Regions from separate parts of the Echinicola marina genome, predicted to be linked through region 1. Evidence: riboswitches for the same ligand, from Rfam matches in the RefSeq annotation. Region 1 holds a riboswitch; the other holds the start of a gene.
The links. A riboswitch is a leader RNA that binds a small molecule or an ion and turns the genes downstream of it on or off. The one in region 1 is predicted to bind cobalamin.
Positions count from the first base shown of each region.

Region 2: it holds a riboswitch for cobalamin, as region 1 does, so the genes downstream of both, metE (5-methyltetrahydropteroyltriglutamate--homocysteine S-methyltransferase) here and KZP23_RS19570 (TonB-dependent receptor plug domain-containing protein) in region 1, are expected to answer to the same signal.

Region 1 is NZ_CP080025.1:4,795,419-4,803,101, forward strand. It holds gene KZP23_RS19560 (hypothetical protein) at 1,072-1,485, opposite strand; gene mgrA (L-glyceraldehyde 3-phosphate reductase) at 1,869-2,858, shown strand; cobalamin riboswitch at 3,125-3,324, shown strand; gene KZP23_RS19570 (TonB-dependent receptor plug domain-containing protein) at 3,432-5,345, shown strand; gene KZP23_RS19575 (DUF5522 domain-containing protein) at 5,349-5,705, shown strand; gene KZP23_RS19580 (bifunctional adenosylcobinamide kinase/adenosylcobinamide-phosphate guanylyltransferase) at 5,702-6,214, shown strand; gene KZP23_RS19585 (Dph6-related ATP pyrophosphatase) at 6,216-6,947, shown strand; gene cobT (nicotinate-nucleotide--dimethylbenzimidazole phosphoribosyltransferase) at 6,947-7,683, shown strand, end outside.
Region 2 is NZ_CP080025.1:3,075,304-3,082,986, forward strand. It holds gene KZP23_RS12820 (patatin-like phospholipase family protein) at 1-5, opposite strand, end outside; gene KZP23_RS12825 (alkaline phosphatase PhoX) at 716-2,128, shown strand; gene KZP23_RS12830 (acyl-CoA thioesterase) at 2,168-2,563, opposite strand; gene KZP23_RS12835 (PAS domain-containing protein) at 2,560-3,051, opposite strand; gene metE (5-methyltetrahydropteroyltriglutamate--homocysteine S-methyltransferase) at 3,170-5,524, opposite strand; cobalamin riboswitch at 5,721-5,917, opposite strand; gene KZP23_RS12845 (aldo/keto reductase) at 6,205-7,161, shown strand; tRNA gene KZP23_RS12850 (tRNA-Pro) at 7,389-7,462, shown strand.

The DNA of each region.
Region 1 (7,683 bases):
ACCTTTCTTTTTATCAACAACTTATCAACATATTTGCTCAGCTTCTAACCCTCATAAAAGATATTTTTGAATAAAAAATACCATAATTAGGGTATTTTTCTACCAGCTTTAAAATTCCATTTTTTGAACAAATTATTATATGTGTATCGGTACCTTTTCACGTATCCTCTAATAAACAAAATATCCAGCGAAATCTATTATTTGACCTTTGGAGCATTCAGTTTTGGAACGATTGAGAAGATCGTTAAGAAAATGAGCTAGCTCGCACCGTGGAGTTCCATGCGTAAAGAAAACAGTCAGTGACTGTTTTTAGCGAGTAGCCAGCTTACAGGTCAGGCCCTCACGTTTACATGGGGCTACCTGCAGCAAAGCAGACACACATCTATTATGATAAAGTTAAGTCCAGGGAAATAGTCCTATTAAAAACATCATTATTAATTTCCAGAAATGAAATAATTTGTCAAAAAAGCCCTTGCTTCCCGTCTCTCCATCACACAGCTACCAGTTTTTACGGACAAAGGCGAAAAGCTGGAGGAAAACAGTCTATTTTAGCTTTGATACACACTATTTAATGCCGTTTATTTATGGATCCAAATTGCAAATCTGGACCAGAAAGGGAGTTTATGAACAAAAAGAGGGCTAAACCCAGCTTTGCCCCAGCTTTACCCCAGCTTTGATACAGCTTTGCCCCAGCTCTGGTATTACTTTGGTATTAGTTTGGGCTAGGGTTGGACCAAGCCGAAAAGCAGGGAAAAACGGTCTATTATAGCTTTGATATGCGCTATTTATTAACCACAGATGGACAAAGATGAACACAGATATCTGTTTATTCATCCTTTTACACAATTGACTGTCTGGGCAGGTTGATTACTTCAACTACACTTAACCTGACAAGGGTAAACAAAATTTAAGTTGAAAACTATTCACCCCCGGAAATATTGCTTGACCCCAACTTTTAGGACTGATCCGTTTTGACCAGCCGTTCTTAAAGCAAAAAGAGAATAGTAATCATTAAAAAGGTTCGGGAAAATTCCCCGAACCTTTCTCACCAAGTTTGACATATTAAAAAAATCAACGAAAAGAATTTTTAATTGCATTAAGCAGTTTCAAAACAGTTTTATCCTTTATTTTATTCTCTAAATAGGAGTGATTAGCATGGTCAATTTGTACAGCAGCACTTAATAGTCCCCATAAAGCCTCCCTGTTACATTCAGGAAAAACTTCTGAACCAAAATCAAGCTTAGCCTTTGCCGCGATCAAATCAGACACTTCAATAGCTGGGCATTCAAGCAACTTCCTCTTAATAATCTGCGCCAAATCGTAGAAATCATAATAATAATAAGCTGCCTCCGGTCTAAGTTCATTCCCTATTATTCTTTCTACCCTATCAAACTCTTTTTGCATCATCGGAATCCAATCCAATAGCGGTATTAGATTCCTCTCGAATGTTTTCTTTCCATATGAGGGAAGAAAATTGGGATTCATTCTCCTTTGTTCTAATAGCATATCAAAAACAATTAATGAAACAAAAATTTAACCATTTGGCTCACTTTCTACGCGCTGGTTATTTTGATTTTCTATATATCTAATGTCTGTATTTAATTTCAAACAAACAAATGTTTTTTCATTTTTTATATATTAAAACGTATTTTAAATAATGTTTTTTATACTTCAAACCATTAAAGATTTTTACAAACATACCATTATTTTTAGGGTCTCATATCGATCATGCCGCTATTCAGTCTTAAATTCTTAAACATTTATTTTTATAAATAATTTATTGTTTACGCTCTCGCAAGATGGGGAAAAGCTGGACCTTTCTGATTATATTGCATCCTTTGTAAAATTTCAAAATCACAATAAACCTTATGAGCTATTTACCTCATCCCGATCGATATAAAAACATGACCTATCGTCGCTGTGGAAAAAGTGGACTTAAACTACCTGCACTTTCCTTGGGGCTTTGGCATAATTTCGGCCATGTGGATGTTTTGGAAAACTCCCGTAAAATATTGCAACTGGCCTTTGACTCAGGCATTACCCATTTTGACCTGGCCAATAATTATGGTCCGCCTCCAGGTTCTGCTGAAGAAAATTTCGGCAAAATACTTAAAGAAGATTTTACCGGTCTTAGAGATGAATTGGTCATTTCTTCAAAAGCCGGTTATTTGATGTGGGATGGTCCCTATGGCGATTGGGGATCGAAAAAATATTTGATTTCCAGTCTTGACCAAAGTCTGAAAAGAATGGGACTGGAATATGTGGATATTTTTTATCATCACAGACCTGATCCAGAAACGCCACTGGAAGAAACCATGGGCGCACTACATCAAATCGTCCAACAAGGCAAGGCTTTATATGTGGGAATTTCCAATTATAAGGCAGATGATGCACAAAAAGCCATTAATATCCTTAGGGAAATGGGCACTCCATGCCTTATCCATCAACCTAAATACTCCATGTTTGAACGTTGGGTAGAAGGTGGTCTACTGGATGTTTTGGGACAAGAAGGTGTAGGCTGCATTCCTTTCTCTCCATTGGCACAGGGGATGCTGACCGATAAATATTTGAAAGGAATCCCTGAAGATTCCAGGGCTGCAAAAGCACACGGTTTCCTCAAAGAGGCCGATATTACTGAGACCACACTTCAAAAAATAAAGGCTTTGAACGAACTGGCCCAAGAAAGAGGGCAGAGCTTGGCACAAATGGCCCTTTCTTGGTTATTAAAAGATGATAGGGTAACTTCCGTACTTATCGGAGTCAGCAAAACCAGCCAGTTGGAAGATTCTCTGAAATGTCTGAATAGACTGGATTTTTCAAATGAAGAACTTAGTAAAATTGAGGATATCCTGAAATAATCAGTCATCATTTATTCTAAATCCTGATTATCCGCTAATGCCAGTAACCTGAAATCCTTTGATGAAGTGGTCGGAAGATTGAAGACCGAAGCAGTTTTTGTTTTAGTTTAAGCATTCGTTTAGAACCTCTTTTGACCTTAACTGGTACAATTGCGGATATTCATATTCTAAAAAGCATCTATGAAATTACATGGATGCTTTTTTTTAATCCCTCCATTAAAATTATACTAAAACTATTTTTTTAAGCTGATTCCTAAAAAATAACTACCTTTGCACAAGTTTTTGGTACCTGTCTCCTATTTCGGGGATGGGTTTAATAGGGAATTCGGTGTAAGTCCGAAACTGTACCCGCAGCTGTAAACTTCAATGCAGCTTTTGGCATCTACAGCCACTGTCCGCCTAGGCAGACGGGAAGGCCGTCAAAAGTGAAGTAAGTCAGAAGACCTGCCAATAACTGTTATTCAGAGCTTTCGGGTGAAAAGCCATGAAAAATCATTCTTAGCGCTGAGGGTGTTTTTATCAGTTTTCCCAGAAAGTTCATAGTGTCAAACTCTTAATATTCATCATTACGCTATGAACAAAAGTATTGTTCCCTTTACAAAAAAAGGGAGAAAATTGGCTGCTTCAATAGTATTGGCGGGCCTTTATTTCTCTCCCTCCCAAACATTTTCCCAAGACACTACTGAATTAGAAGAGGTAGTAGTTACAGGTACGAAATTTGAAATTCCAATAGAAAAATCCGGAAAGTCTATTTACAAACTGGATCAAGAAGCCATTGAACAAAATGCAGGCAAAACTGTCGCCGACCTGCTCAATGAAGTCCCCGGAATACAAATAGAAGGTAATTTCGGCTCACCAGGTACCAACATCAATTATTTTGTCAGAGGTGCTAGCAGTAAAAACACCCTAATTCTCATAGACGGTGTCCCTATCAATGATCCCTCTGGAATAGCCTCTACCTATGACCTCAGGTTACTATCTTTGGACCAAGTAGCATCCATTGAAGTTTTAAAGGGTGGATTGAGCACACTGTATGGAACAGGAGCTTCCGCTGCAGTTATCAGCATTAAACTTAAATCTGGACTACAGGATAAAACCTTGGCAGGTTCTGTGGATATCAATGGAGGTTCATATGGCACCTACAGAGGAGGGCTTAACCTTCACGGTAAAAGCAATAAATTTAATTATATGCTTTCAGGAAGCACCTACCTTTCAGATGGATTTTCATCTGCATCCGAAGAACAATCCCCTACTCCATTTGGGAAAGACGGCATGAAAAGGCAAAATGCCCTATTGAAATTGGGTTATGCCTTTTCAGACCGATTTCAATTGGACTTTGTTTCTGCCTATGATGATATGGAGGCTGATTATGACGACAATACTTTCACCGACGCTGATAACCAACAGACCAATCAGCAATTTAGAATAGGCTTAACGCCTAGCTATACCTATAGCAAGGGAACGATCAAACTCAAGTCAATTTATAATATCAATGAAAGGGAATTTATCAGTAGCTTTCCAAGTGAATACAAAGGAAGAAACTTGCAGCTCGACCTGACCCAAGAACATCAAATCCTAAATGGCCTAAAAGGTCTCTGGGGTGTAAACCTGCAGCAACTCTCTTACGAACAGCCTGGTGAATTGAACTTTGATGAGAATAAATTCACTTTGGTCGATCCCTATGCAAGTTTATTCTACGAATCCAACAGTGGCTTTAACCTTCATGGTGGAGCCCGATTAAATACGCATTCGGAATACAACAGCAAATTCGTTTACAACCTGAACCCATCTTATTTAACAGCCATTTCTGATAGGGTAAGCATGAAAATTCTTGCCTCGGTTTCCAGCTCCTATGTCACTCCCACGCTATACCAATTGAATTCCCCTCTTTACGGAAATACCCAGCTTCAACCTGAGGAATCCATCAATTATGAACAGGGCATATCCTTCTATATTGGCAAAGACTTCACTGTGAACTTGGTACATTTCACAAGGGATGAATCAAACCCGATTGACTTCGTTTCTATCTACGATGAAGAGGGCAATTATGTGAGAGGCGAATACCAAAATACTACTAACGAAAGACGGGTGGAAGGATTTGAAGCTGATCTTTCGTGGAAAGTAAACCAGTTCTTCGAGATAAACGGAAACTATGCCCACGTAAGTACCGATAAACCAGAAACATTTTACCGAATCCCAAAAAACAAATGGGGAATGGCCTTCCTGGCCAAGCCAACGGACAATACAGTGGTTTCCTTGAAATATAATTTCACCAGCAAGAGAACCATTTATGATTGGGGCTATGGTGGAGAATTGGAATTGGATAGTTATGGCCTAATAGACCTCTACGCCCAACAAGCAGTTCTAAATAAAAAGCTTAAATTATATGCCGGAATAAATAATTTACTGGACGAAGAATTTACGGCGATTTATGGTTACACCACCAGAGGAAGAAACTTTAATATTGGTGCCAGTTATCAATTTTAAATAATGGTCAAAGAAAAGCACTGTCCCAATTGTCAAAACAAATTTCACTGTTCCAGCCAATGCTGGTGCAGTGCTTTTCCTCCTATTTTCCCCTTGGAAGATGGCAAAGGCTGCCTTTGTCCTAGCTGCTTAAAAGCGGAAGCCATCAACAGCATTAACAATTACACCGCATCCCTGGATGGCCAAAAGGTTAAAACAATCCAAAAACTGGGATTGCCGGAACAACTAATAGAAGGTATAGACTATACCATAAATGAACAAGGCTTTTACGTCTTCACTGCTTGGTACCTGCTCAGACAGGGAAAGTGCTGTGGAAATGGTTGCAAGAATTGTCCTTATGATAAAATCAATAAATCATGATCTATTATATTACTGGAGGTGAAAGATCCGGCAAAAGCCGCTACGCACAGGAACTGGCGGAACAACTCTCTGAAAGCCCCTATTATCTGGCCACTTCCAGAATTTGGGATGATGATTTCAAAAAAAGAGTAGATAGGCACCTTGCAGATAGGGATGAACGTTGGACCACCATCGAAGAGGAAAAATACCTCAGCAAGGTGGATATCTCAAACAAAACAATAGTGATGGACTGTGTAACCCTTTGGCTCACCAACTGGTACGCAGACAGTAAAAATGACATCAGTTACTGCTTGGAGTCCTGCAAAAAAGAACTTGAAATTACTTTTCAAAATGCCTCTGATGAGACCAACCTCATTATCATATCCAATGAAATCGGCATGGGAATACATGCACAAACAGCGGTAGCCAGAAAATTTACTGAACTCCAAGGCTGGATCAACCAATTCATTGCAAAGAACGCCCACAAAGCTACCTTTATGGTTTCTGGATTATCCATTGAGCTCAAATAAGATGATAAAAAGCATATTTAATTGGAGTGGTGGCAAAGACAGTGCATTGGCCCTGTACCATATACTCCATGAGAAGAAATTCGAGGTCACATCATTGATGACTACAGTTAATGCCCAATTTGACCGGATATCCATGCATGGGGTGCGCAAGGAATTACTATATGCCCAAGGCAGCTCCATCGGGCTCCCGATTAAAGAAATTCGACTGCCTGAAATGCCCAGTATGTCAGATTATGACCGGATCATGAAGGAAAACCTTGAGCCATTAAAAAATGAAAATATCAGCCATAGTATTTTCGGTGATATATTTTTGGAGGACCTAAAAAAATATAGAGAAGAACGATTGGCAGAAGTGGGGCTTAAAGGCCACTTTCCACTTTGGAAAAAAGACACCAAATGGCTTATCCAAGAATTCTTGGATCTGGGCTTTAAAACCATCGTGGTTTGCACCAAAGCAGATCTTTTGCCCGCTGAATTTGTAGGAAAAGTAATTGATCAGGATTTCTTGAAAGCCCTCCCCTCTTCAGTAGATCCATGCGGGGAAAATGGTGAATTTCACACCTTTGTTTTTGATGGCCCGATTTTCAATCATCCCATTGAATTTGATTTAGGAGAGAAAATTTTCAGAAGTTATGAATCGCCTAAGGACTTGAATGACGCTTGCCTGCCCAAAACAGAAGAAAAAAAACAACTTTCAGGCTTTCACTATATTGACCTTATTCCCAAAAACTGATGATCAAAGTTGAGATTGATAAAATTGACAACCCTCAATTAAAAGGGGTACTCCAACAAAAAATAGATCAAAAAACCAAGCCTATAGGCGCCTTGGGCCAATTAGAAGAGCTGGCCCTGCAAATCGGTATGATACAACAAAGTAGCAATCCAATACTGAAAAAGCCTCAAATCTTGGTTTTTGCTGGAGATCATGGTATCGCCCAAGAAGGCTTGGTCAACCCCTATCCTCAGGAAGTAACCTTTCAGATGGTCATGAATTTTCTTTCTCGCAAAGCTGCCGTAAATGTGATCGCTCAGCAGAACAATATTGAAGTTAAAGTTATCGATGCTGGGGTGAACCATGATTTTGGAGAAGCACCCGGGCTGATCGACGCAAAAATTGCATTTGGAACCAAAAATTATCTTCAGGAAGCCGCCATGACCCTAGCTGAAGCCGAAATGGCCATGACAAAAGGGGCTGATATGGTGGAGAAGGCATTTGAGCTAGGTACCAATATCATTGGCTTTGGCGAAATGGGCATTGGCAATAGTTCCTCCGCTGCTCTGATCATGCAGGCCGTTTGTAAATTCCCCCTAAAGGACTGTGTAGGTTTAGGTACTGGAACCGATCCTGAGCAGTTAAAGAAAAAGCTTGAAACCTTAGAAAAAGTCGTTGATTTTCATACTAGTAGTGAAGATCCATTGGCAATTTTAGCTAGTTTTGGGGGATTTGAAATTGCTCAAATATGTGGGGC
Region 2 (7,683 bases), 1.7 Mb from region 1:
TTCATTTGTCTTTTATTTTATTGAAACTCTACCTTGATCAATAAATTCACTGTATGGGGGATACTTTCCGACTAGTCTGGATCATGTTATATTGTGCTACGGGACTAGGTGGAATCAAGAGCGTATAAAGGGTTTTTATCCTTTGTTAATCTATTGTTAACTAAAATTGATATTGTACTGTTTTTTGTTGTAATTGTTTAGCAGTCAGTTGTTTAATTTTGGTTATTTTAAAAGGTTATTCCTTTTAAGTTACATATAAAAATAATTTAAAAATCTAAATTTGGTAGAATATTTACCTGTAAATTGTTGATTTGCTGAGTTTTGATGGTTGGTGGGGAGTGAAATGAGTGTTTGATGTTGTGTTTTGTGCTGAAGAAGGGTTAATTCGTTCTTTTTTAGAGTGGCTAAAGACTGCTGTTTAATAATGTATTAATAAAATTAGGACAATCTCGAAATAGCATCTCTTCCCTACCTTGTATTCTGATAGGTGTGTTTTAAATAATAGGTATACCACCAATTGCAGCAGTAAATGATAAGGCAATCGAAAAGATCGTTTTGATTACAATGTCAGGGGCTTTGGCCTTCAGGATTTTGGGCCCCAGCGCAAAGCATTTAAGGATACAGATATCATAGCAGCTAAATATACTTAGGGGAATCTCGATTATTTGAACGAAAAGAAAGTTTGTTTTGACATTAATAAAAAACCGTTATATCTATGAGTACTGGCAATAGTAATACCGACAGAAGAGCATTCATCAAACAATCAGGTATGGTGACCATGGGCTTTATGGGCCTGTTTCAATGCATACAACCTTCTTCAAAAAACGGATCTTCGAGTGAGAAGATTGGCTATGGGCTACTAGAAGAGGACCCTGATAAAATTCTGAATTTGCCTAAGGGGTTCAGTTATACCATTATTTCTCGCTCTGGGGAGCTAATGGATGATGGCCTGATTGTACCGGGCAGGCCGGATGGAATGGGGACTTTCCCTGGAAAAGAAGGGAAGATCATTATTGTTAGAAATCATGAAAACAGCCCGGATGATTTTGAGGAAGGGGCTTTTGGAGAGCATAATGAAAATTACTCATCAAAGTATGCAGGAGAATTGTATGAAAATGGAATGGGTAGCCTGCCTGGTTTGGGAGGCACTACTACACTGGTTTATAATCCAGCAACCAAGAAAGTTGAAAAGCAGTTCCTTAGTTTGGGAGGTACAGTCAGGAACTGTGCTGGAGGGGTGACGCCATGGGGTTCTTGGTTGACTTGTGAGGAATCAACCGTCAGGAAAGGAGACTATGATGGTAAGTTGGAGGAAGATCATGGTTATGTCTTCGAGGTCCCTGCATCAGAGGATCCTATGCTCTATACCGCTAAACCAATTAAGGAAATGGGAAGGTTTAATCACGAGGCTGTTGCGGTGGATCCGAGAACAAGTATTGTTTATTTGACAGAGGATCGCGGAGACGGCTTGTTTTATCGATTTATACCTGATGTGCCCGGAGAGCTTCACTCAGGAGGGAAACTACAAGCTTTGGCCATAGTAGGTAAGCCTTCTTTTGATACCCGAAATTGGGAGGACTTAGAGACAGAAAGGATGCCCAAAAATAAGGCTTTTGATGTGGAATGGCTCGATATAGACGATGTAGAGGCACCTGATGATGACTTGAGGTATAGGGGGACAGAACAGGGAGCGGCATGTTTTGCCAGGGGAGAAGGAATTTGGTTTGGACAGGGGGAGCTGTATTTCGCCTGTACCAATGGAGGAGAGATTTCTGCCGGCCAAGTCTTTAAATACACCCCTGGGAAAAATGAAGGTAAAGCTAATGAGATATCAGCACCAGGGAAATTGGAACTGTTCGCTGAGCCTAATGACACAGAGATTCTTAAAAGCTGTGATAATGTAGCAATTGCCCCTTGGGGTGATTTATTATTATGTGAAGACAGGTCACATCCTTTTGTAGTAGGGATTACCCCAGAAGGAAACTTTTATAAGCTGGCTGAGAATATTGGTTATGAAAGTGAATTTGCAGGCGGGGTGTTTTCTCCAGATGGAAAAACCTATTTTGTTAATATACAGGGGGCTGGTTTGACCATTGCCATAGAAGGTCCTTGGGATCAAAAAACTTAAACCAAGAATAGATATTGAAAAGGGCTTGCAAGCCCTTTTTTAATGTTCTTTTATGATAGGGGTAGGTTTTTTATCCTCATCAATGGCTACTAAGGTAAAGGTGCCGCTAATCGCCTTTTCCCTTCCTTCTTCATACATCTGCTCAATAAAAATATCAACCTGAATTTTGAGACTGGTGTTCCCAATATGTATGATGGATCCTACAAGTTCAATTATGGTACCAGCAGGGATAGGCACGGTAAAATCTATTTTGTCACTGCTGACAGTAACCATTTTTTGGCGACTGAACCTCGTGGCAGTGATAAAAGCTACTTCGTCCATTAAATGCATGGCAGTACCTCCGAATAAGGTGTCATAGTGGTTGATTGTATTGGGGAAAACTGCTTTGAAGATTCTGGTCTCTGCTTTTTTGATCTTTAGTTCTAGTGCTGTCATATTTCTGTTTCTAGTGCAAGAAAGTGGGAAGTGTTTCCTGATATATTTTTTAATGGAAAAATGTGAATTTGACAAAGATAGGTGGAGTGGTCAAGTTTATAGTTGATTAGTTTACTTTGGAAAGGGAGATCGAGGGATAATTTTCTTTTGAATTCTTTAAGTGCCAAAGTAGAGGTGCATTCTCCTTGCAGAAAAGAAGGTTTTTTGCCAATGGCAAAATGGGGACTGTATCCGGTCATTTTTTTAAAACCTTGGTTTACCCAAATGATGTGTTTGTTGAGGTCGGTAAGGACCAAGGCATCGTAATTTTCTTCCAGTATATCCCATTGGGTGTCCCATTTAAAGCGATCTTTAAAGTATTCCAGCGTGGCTTTGTCTTGTTCGATCGATCCTGGAATTTTATTGGAGAATACACTTTGTATATAGATATCCCAACATTTTAAAGGTGTCTTAATGAATGGATTTTTGCTATCCTTCTTTGAAATCATATCGAGAGAAATAAAACTATTCCGAACAGGTATTTAACTTGTTCGGAATAGTGATTGTTTAATATTAATCATTTTACCAAGTTGATTGATTTCGGTAAAATAACTGTTTTTTAAGGTGCTAGCCCAGGTTGTTGAGGACTTTGGTACTAAAACTTGAGGTATTCAAAGTGGCATTATCCCTTAAGGATTGAGCTGCTTTTACCATTCTTATGAGGGCTTCTTTTGTTTCCTCCCAACCTCTGGTTTTTAGACCGCAATCAGGGTTTACCCATAGTTGTCTGTCCTTGATAACTGCTTTGGCTTTATTCATAAGTTGGACCATTTCATCCTCTGTGGGGATTCTTGGGGAGTGAATATCGTAGACACCGGGACCAATTTCATTTGGATATTGGAATTCAGCAAAAGCATCCAACAATTCCATTTGAGAACGGGAGCATTCGATGGTGATGACATCCGCATCCATGGCAGCTATGTGTTGGATGATATCATTAAATTCAGAATAGCACATATGGGTGTGGATCTGTGTTTCGTCTTTTACACCGGATGAAGCAATGCGGAAGCAATCTACAGCCCACTTTAGGTATGCGTCCCAATGTGAAAGTCTAAGCGGAAGGCCTTCTCTAAGAGCAGGTTCATCGATTTGAATGATTTTGATTCCTGCACTTTCCAGGTCATTGACTTCTTCGCGAATAGCCAATGCTATTTGCTGACATGTAACCGAACGTGCTTGGTCGTTTCTTACAAATGACCATTGAAGGATAGTGACTGGACCTGTTAGCATTCCTTTTACGTTTTTGTTGGTCAGGGATTGCGCAAAAGATGTCCAATATTTGGTCATGGCACGAGGTCTTGAAACATCTCCATAGATGATAGGAGGTTTGACACACCTGGATCCATAGCTTTGTACCCATCCATTTTGGGTGAAGACAAAGCCCTCCAGTTTTTCACCGAAATATTCCACCATATCATTCCTCTCAAACTCACCATGCACCAGTACATCTAAGCCAATAGCTTCCTGCCACTCGATGGCTGCTTTGGTTTCCTTCTTAATAAGTTCATTATATTGATTTTGAGTCAATACTCCTTTTTTTAGGTTGGCACGCCATTGTCGAACTTCTTTGGTTTGTGGAAAGGAACCAATGGTGGTCGTGGGAAATAAAGGTAGCTTTAGGTTTTCTTCTTGCAGTTTTTGGCGCTCGCTAAATATGTTTTTTCTTTGGCTATGTTCTGGACTAAGCAGCTCTACAGCCAGCTTAACTTTGGCTTTGTGAATGATTTGGGCCTCTGCTTTACTTTGGATGGCTGCTTTGTTTTCCGAAAGGATGTCCAAATTGGCTTTGTTTTCTTGGTCTATCGCAAGCTTTCTTAAGTTGCTTATCTCCTCTACTTTCTGTTTTGCAAAAGCTAACCAGTTTTTGATCTCCGGAGTCAAAGCGGTCTCGTTAGATTCTTCCTCCAAATCACAGGGACTGTGTAATAAGGAGCAGCTAGGACCGATCAAAAGCCTTTCGGTCTCTTTGGCCTTTTGGGCTTTTTCGAGCAATGCCAAGGAGCCTTCAAAATCATTTTTCCAAATATTCCTGCCATCTACCAAGCCTAATGACAAGCTCATGTTTTTCGGGATAGACTGTAGCACTTCCTCCAATTGCTCAGGAGCTCGTACAAGATCTATATGTAATGCGCATACCGGCAAGGCACTTGCAATGGGAAGATTATCTCCCAGATTGCCAAAATAGCTGGCAAGCAAGATTTTGATATTTGGGCAGGCTCTTTTTATTTCCTTATAAGTCGATAAAAATGCCTCTTTTTCTTCCTTGGAGAGATCCATGGCCAGATAGGGCTCGTCTATTTGTACCCACGTAGCACCTGAATTTTCTAGCTTTTTCAGTATTTCCAGATAGACAGGTAGGAGATTTTGCAGCAAGGAAATTCTATGAAAGCCTGTCTCCTTTTCCTTTCCTAAAAGTAAATAGGAGATAGGACCAATGATGACTGGTTTGGTCTGTATGCCCAGTCTCTTGGCTTCTTTGAATTCATCCAGTATTTTGGAAGAGAATAATTTGAATTTTTGATCTTTTTTAAATTCCGGGACAATGTAGTGATAGTTGGTGTCAAACCATTTGGTCATTTCCATGGCGATGATATCCAGACCATTGTTTTGATAGCCTCTGGCCATGGCAAAATAAAGGTCCAGTTCCGGTCTTTTTTGGTCTGTAACAATATCATGGTATCGTTCAGGAATGGCTCCTACTGTTAATGACATGTCCAGTACCTGGTCGTAAAAGGAGAAGTCATTGGAAGGGATCATGTCTATTCCAGCTTCCTGCTGTAATTTCCAGTTTTGTAGACGGATGTCAGCTCCAGCCTTTAAAAGATCATGAAGTGAAATTTTTTCTTTCCAATAGGCTTCACAGGCCTTTTTGAGTTGTCTTCGGCTACCTATTCGCGGATAGCCAAGATTGTGCGTTAGCATAATGATAAACTTTTAACGTGATAAATAATTGTCAAAAGCCTTTAGCTAAACTTCGCAATGCTGCGATGGGAAGGGAAACTGAAAAATAAGACGTACCTTTCCCTTGGGCACATTTATCCCAGGAGAAGAAAGGAAAAGGAGTCGTACTTGACAGGTGCTTCAAACCGCGAAAGCATTGTCATTTCTGTCCTCCATAATGGACAGTTCAAAATAGGCAGGTCTCCTGGCTTGTAACATTTTTGCCGTCCTTCCCACCCCGATAGCTATCGGGACAGTGGACATCCAATGGGCAAAAACTTTCACGTTACTTACAGTTGCGCGACAGCCCGTGATTTTCACACGGTTCCCTATTATCATCGACCTTAGCCGATGACCTATAATGGTAAATGAAGAAATTATGTAAAGAACTTTGATCGGCAAATATAGGGAATGCAAACCGAATTGAGTATATAAATTAATCTGTGAAGTTTTAAATAAGGAAAAATATTGATTGGAAAGGGGGTGGGTTAGAAAAAATAATAGGTTAAGATTATGGTTTCAATTGATTGATTTTAAATGGTTTATGTTTTTTGTTGTTGGCTAGGGTTTAGGTTTGTAAAAATAAAATGGTATCCCTATTTAAACTTATAAATTTGTAAAGTATGAAAAAGAGGGCATGTTTTGTTCAAATATTAGTTTAAATGACAAAAACAAAGATCGGATTAGGTTTGGCATCATTGGGAAGACCGGAATATATTAATATTCGTCCCCATCAAAATATAGACAAGTCTGCTGAGGCCTTCAGGTCAAAGACCAAGTCTGTGCTGGATGAGGCCTATAAAAATGGGGTTCGATATTTCGATACAGCTCCTTCATATGGAAGGGGAGAGGAGTTTTTGCTGGATTGGCATCGAAGTAGGGGATATAAAGATGTGGTTTTAGGTACCAAATGGGGGTATACCTATAAGGCCAATTGGGAGTTGGGCTATAATGGTCCGCACGAAGTGAAAGAGCATTCTTTGAGTAAGCTTAGAGAGCAATGGAAATATTCCAAGCAGCTATTGTCGGCATTGAAAATATACCAGATTCATTCGGCTACTTTTGATTCTGGGGTTCTTGAAAATAAGGAAGTACAGCGGGAACTGATGAGTCTAAAAAAGGATTATGGTTTGATAATTGGCTTGACCAGTAGCGGAAAAGCACAGACTGAGATTTTGGAGGCAGCAATGAGGATTGAAGTAGATGGGGAGGAACTTTTTGATAGTTTTCAGGTTACTTTCAACCTGCTAGAGCAAAGCACCCTTTCCGTGCTCAAAAAGGCAAAAGACAAGGGGAAGTTGCTAATCATCAAAGAAGGGATGGCCAATGGAAGAGTATTTCCGAATAAGCATTTTGAACATTATCAGGATAGATATCAGGAATTAATAGCTATGTCCAAGAAGTTTCAAGTAGGGATAGATGCCTTAGCTTTGCGTTTTTGTATGGATTTAGTTGAACCTGATTATGTGCTTAGTGGCGCTGGAAATATAGAACAGTTGAGAGAGAATTTGAAGGCCCATACATTTGAACTTAAAGGTGATGATCTACATCAACTACAATCCATGGCGGTGGATGTTTCGGATTATTGGGAGGAAAGAAGTCAACTTGAGTGGAATTAATTATAATTTGGTTTTATAATTATTAAAAAACTATTTTATTTGCAGCAGCTTTAGAAGCTAGCATTCAGCAGGTATATGCTGGAAGGCAAGGAAAGAAGGTAAATTCTCTTTTTGAAAGCGATAGGATGTGTGTAGGCTTGGATGTGGATAGTGAAGATGAAGGGCATGAGTCCGAAAAATATAATAACAAGGAGTGTCTTTTTTCCATTAAGTAAAGACAAAATAATCGGAGTGTAGCGCAGCCCGGTAGCGTACTTGCATGGGGTGCAAGGGGTCGTGGGTTCGAATCCCGCCACTCCGACTCTTTCGAAACCTTTCGATTATAAAACCCTGTAAATCATATGGTTTACAGGGTTTTTTGTTTTTATATACATCAATATATACCATAATATATCAAGATATATGAGAGCTATTAGGTGAACACGTTTTATTGATTTTATTTTGTTATAATTGAGTTAAGTAGCTGTTTAACAGTTGGTTGATGGTTGTTTTCTTAATTTGTTTTGATTCCTTTTGATTTCA